One region of the Janthinobacterium sp. PSPC3-1 genome, then DNA from elsewhere that is predicted to be linked to it. Evidence: riboswitches for the same ligand, from Rfam matches in the RefSeq annotation. Region 1 holds a riboswitch; the other holds the start of a gene.
What was found. Region 1 has a riboswitch for glycine ahead of gcvT (glycine cleavage system aminomethyltransferase GcvT). Riboswitches for the same ligand answer to the same signal wherever they lie in the genome.
Positions count from the first base shown of each region.

Region 1 (2,389 bases):
AGCCCCAGCCAGGGCAGCAAACAGGGCGGCACCCACGAGCAGCACGTGGAAGCAGGCCGCCAAAGCCATAAAAACGATGGCAACAAGCAGTCGGGCAGCAGCGACAGCAAACAGTCGGGCAGCGGCAGCAAAAGCGGCAAATAATCACTTTCCCTAAGCTGCTTTGGCGGCGGGGATCGCATGCAACAGGGCCTGATCCGGCGTGCCGGACCAGGCCCTTTTCACAGCGTCAGATATTCGTCAGGCGCTTGCCCTTGGGAATTTCGAAATCGCGGATCGCCTCGACCATGCCCACTTCGCGCGCCTGCTCGGCCGTCAGGTGCAGGTCGGAATAGGCATGCACCAGCCACTGGTCCTCGCTCAGCGCCACATGGCCGCGCAGGATGCGCTCGGTGCGCTGGTCGTCGGCGCGCAAGCCTTCGACGATGATGCTGAGCGCGTCGGGCCGCGCACCGGGCGAGGCGGTGGCATGCGACTTGTGCACCATGAAGCGCGCCGTATCGCTGGCATAGCGCTGCTGGCCCGACAAAAACAGGGTGACGGCGATCGAGGCGACGGCGCCCGTGTTGTACGTCACGAGCTTGATCGGCAATTTGCTCAGAAAGTTGTATAGGCAGATGCCGTCGCTGACATAGCCGCCATTCGATTGGATCAGGATATGCGCGGTGGTCAGCTTGTCTTCGGTCATGTCGGCCACCGCATTGAAGACGCGGCGCACCATGTCGCTGTTGACGTCGCCGGACAAGGTAAACCAGCCGTGCTGTTCGATGCTGTTATGGGTTTCGCTCATGGCAATCACTCTTCGAAAGGACGGTGATGATGGTATTGAGCATAGCAAATTTCCGTGCCCGCCGCCGTCTTCCTGAACCCGCGCGCAACACTTCCACGCAGATACTTACACCCAGGAAATATCAGGCCGCAAGCCCTGTTTTGGTGCATGCCGGCTGGGTGTTTACAGATTGACAGAAAACCCCTGCTGGCATATATTCCCACCACTTGATCGGGAGAGGGCAAACTCGCGTTGCCGCCGAAGGGGCACTACCCAAAAACTCTCAGGCAAAAGGACCGATCAGGCGAGGCGCAACGATGGCAATGGCCATGCTGCGGCTCAACTCTGGAGAGCGACCGCGGCACTGCCGGCGGTCCACCGAAGGGGCGCACGGAGCTTTTTTCTCCGTAATCTCTCAGGTACCAAGGACAGGGGGGTGAATGTTCACGCTGGAAAGCCGTGTCGGCCAGGCCATGCTGTGTGCTGTTAACTGTACCGTTAACTCCCCTTTCACCTTCGTCCCGAGGAATCAATGACGCTCAACGCAACCCCACTCAACAACGCCCACCGTGCCAGCGGCGCCCGCATGGTCGATTTCGGCGGCTGGGACATGCCTGTCAACTATGGTTCGCAAATCGAAGAACATCACGCCGTGCGCAGCGACGCCGGCATGTTCGACGTGTCGCACATGTGCGTGGTCGATATCGAAGGCCCGAACGTGCGCGCCTTTTTGCGCGGCCTGCTGGCCAACAATGTCGACAAGCTGCAGGTGGCAGGCAAGGCGCTGTACTCGTGCATGCTGAATGCCGAAGGCACCGTCATCGATGACCTGATCGTCTACTTCTTCAACGAAAGCTGGTTCCGCCTGGTGGTCAACGCCGGTACGGCCGAAAAGGACGTGGCCTGGATGCAGCAGCAAAACACCGCCACCAACAGCGGCCTGACGATCACCGAGCGCCGCAGCGCGAACAATCCGATGGCGCTGGTCGCCGTGCAGGGCCCGAACGCGCGCGCCAGGGTATGGCAGGTACTGCCGGAAACGCAAGCAGCCTCCGAAGCGATCAAGCCCTTCAACGCCGTCATCGTCAAGGACACGCCATTTGGCGAAGTGATGCTGGCGCGTACCGGCTACACGGGCGAAGACGGTTTTGAAATCGGCGTGGCGGCAAGCCAGGTCGAAGCGCTGTGGAACGCGCTGGCGGCTGCCGGCGTGAAGCCGGCCGGCCTCGGCGCGCGCGATACCCTGCGCCTGGAAGCGGGCATGAATCTGTACGGCCAGGACATGGACGAAAGCGTCAATCCGCTCGACGCCGGCCTGGCCTGGACCATCGACCTGGTCAGCGAGCGCGACTTTATCGGCAAATCCGCTTTGGTCGCCAAAGGCCAGAACGCGCAATTCGTCGGCCTGATCCTGCGTGAAAAAGGCGGCGTGCTGCGCGCCCATCAAAAAGTCATCGTGGCTGGCAATGAAGCCGCCGGCGAGATCACCAGCGGTACTTTCAGCCCATCGATGCAGGAAGCGATCGCGCTGGCGCGCGTGCCGAACGGCGTCAATGTCGGCGACACCGTGCACGTGGAAATCCGCGGCAAGCAACTGGCCGCGTCGGTAGTCAAGCTGCC
Region 1 is NZ_JAFCTQ010000007.1:185,844-188,232, reverse strand. Features, by position in the region: gene ACP7B7_RS10515 (hypothetical protein) at 1-144, shown strand, start outside; gene ACP7B7_RS10510 (ATP-dependent Clp protease proteolytic subunit) at 230-790, opposite strand; glycine riboswitch at 992-1,078, shown strand; glycine riboswitch at 1,105-1,211, shown strand; gene gcvT (glycine cleavage system aminomethyltransferase GcvT) at 1,302-2,389, shown strand, end outside.

Region 2 (2,389 bases), on a different contig from region 1:
ATCATCGCCGGGGATAACGACCAGCACCTGGAAGCAGAGCAGGGCATCAACCCCGGCAAGGTCAAGGCGCAGGAGGCGGCCCATATGACAGGCGGCCGTGTTCTGCTGCCCATTTTCGCGCCGGGCGAGCAGGCGGCCGATCCTAAAGGATGCACCGACTTCAACGACCTGGCCTGCAAGAGCCGCTTGGGCATGGAAGGGCTGGAGCGGCAGGTGCTGCCCGTGGTGCAGTCCGCGATTGAGAGCCTGCAGGCAAGTACCAACCGGGATACGCTGTCGCTCGCGCGGGAGCCGTTGCAGCGCCGTCTGGCTAGGTCAGGGCCGCAGTGACAGCGTTAGACCCGCATTTCGGACGGTGAAAAAAGCCATGAAATCATGAACCGGAGGTCTTATATGGATGCCTTGCCAATTATTGCCGCGCCGCTGATCCCGCATGTTGGCGGTACGCGCAGCCATCTACATGGTGAGCAAGCATCATCTGTATATTTCGTCGGATTTCAGCGGCTAGGCATCTCTTTCCATTGAGCGTCGGGGCCACGCGCACAGGATAAACCTGCAAGCAGGTTACTACTTCTAACATTACCTGCTGCGCATCGCCGCAGCCGATTTGCGCGCGCTGTCGGATTTCATCAGCCGCGACCTGCTAGGTATCCCCGGCGTGGACAACGTCAAGTCGAGCACTACGCCAACGCGCATCAAGCAAAGCAACGTGCTGCCGCTCGACCATGTTCTCGGTCCAGCGGCGAGCAAGAAACGGATCCAGTTCGCCGACTAAGTAACGTTTGCAAATCGCGCAGTTTTGCGTTGACGATCGCTACATATGTAGACTATGCTGGCCTTCGATATCGGGAGAGTCTCTGCATCCCGCACAGCGCCGAAGGAGCAACCGCCCCGGAATCTCTCAGGCAAAAGGACCGGTATCGCACAACACACTCTGAAGAGTTGTCGGCGCTGGTTACGTCGCCCGGCACACCGGAGGAGCAAGCGCGGATCGCCGCGTGAATCTCTCAGGTCCAGTACAGAGGGGGTGCCGCCGCGCATTTCGCACAGCGGCCATTCCCTTTGACGTGCAGAATCCGATCTCATGAAAACTGTTGCCATTATCGGCGCCGGCATTACCGGCGTCACGACCGCTTACGCCCTGGTGCAACGCGGCTTCCAGGTCACCCTGCTCGACCGCCACCGCTATCCCGGCATGGAAACTTCTTTCGCCAACGGCGGACAACTGTCGGCATCCAATGCCGAAGTGTGGAACCATCGCTCCACCATCTTCAAGGGACTCAAGTGGATGCTGAAGAGCGACGCGCCGCTGTTGTTCAATCCGCGTCCCAGCTGGCACAAGCTGTCCTGGTTCGCGGAGTTTATCGCCAACATTCCGCACTACGAGCGCAACACGGTGGCTACTGCGCGATTGGCGATTGCGGCGCGCGAACATTTGTATCAGTGGGCGGCACACGAAGGTATCGACTTCGACCATAAACGCGAAGGCATCCTGCACATCTACCGCGACCGAGTCGGCTTCGACAACGCGGGCAAGGTGTCTCGCATGCTGGCCGAAGGCGGTTTGCCACGTCGCGCTGTCACTCCGGAAGAAATGCGTGCCATCGAGCCCACGCTGAACGGCGACTATTATGGCGGCTATTTTACCGAGAGCGATTCCACCGGTGACATCCACCGCTTTACGAATGGCCTGGCCGCAGCGGCGCAACGCCTGGGCGTGCGCGTGTACACGGATGCGGCGGTGCTGAAAGTGAAGGCCGATGCACGTGGTGTGCACATCGACATGCTGCGCGAGGGCGTGCCTGGCAGTCTCGATGTCGACGCCGTGGTGGTCTGCGCCGGCGTGGCCAGTCGCGATATTGCGGCCAGTCTCGGCGACCGGGTCAATATCTATCCGGTCAAGGGCTACTCGATCACCGTGCACCTGAACGACAAGGCAAGCCAGGCTGCGGCGCCCAATGTCAGCCTGCTCGATGATCAGACCAAGCTAGTCACGAGCCGCCTGGGCGTGGACCGTTTCCGGGTGGCCGGCACGGCGGAATTCAACGGCATCAACCGCGATATCCGTGCCGATCGCATCAAGCCGCTGGTCGACTGGGTCAACCAGCTGTTCCCGGGCGTGAATACACGCACGGTCACGCCGTGGGCCGGGCTGCGCCCCATGATGCCGGACATGATGCCGCGCGTTGGCAAGGGCCGCCTGCCCACGGTGTTCTATAACACCGGGCATGGCCACTTGGGCTGGACCCTGTCGGCTGCCACCGCCGAGATCATCGCCGAGACCATCTCCAAGTCGTGACATGACGAAGGTTCAGGCTGGATGCTGCTGGCAGCCTGAACCTGGTCAGCAAAGATTACATGGTGTTGAGCGGGATACGCAGATAGCGCA
Region 2 is NZ_JAFCTQ010000043.1:3,207-5,595, reverse strand. Features, by position in the region: gene ACP7B7_RS27370 (zincin-like metallopeptidase domain-containing protein) at 1-330, shown strand, start outside; gene ACP7B7_RS27365 (Lrp/AsnC ligand binding domain-containing protein) at 584-775, shown strand; glycine riboswitch at 837-927, shown strand; gene ACP7B7_RS27360 (D-amino acid dehydrogenase) at 1,085-2,299, shown strand; gene ACP7B7_RS27355 (MBL fold metallo-hydrolase) at 2,355-2,389, opposite strand, start outside.
Region 2: linked by a shared signal. The riboswitch ahead of ACP7B7_RS27360 (D-amino acid dehydrogenase) and the one ahead of gcvT (glycine cleavage system aminomethyltransferase GcvT) in region 1 are both predicted to bind glycine.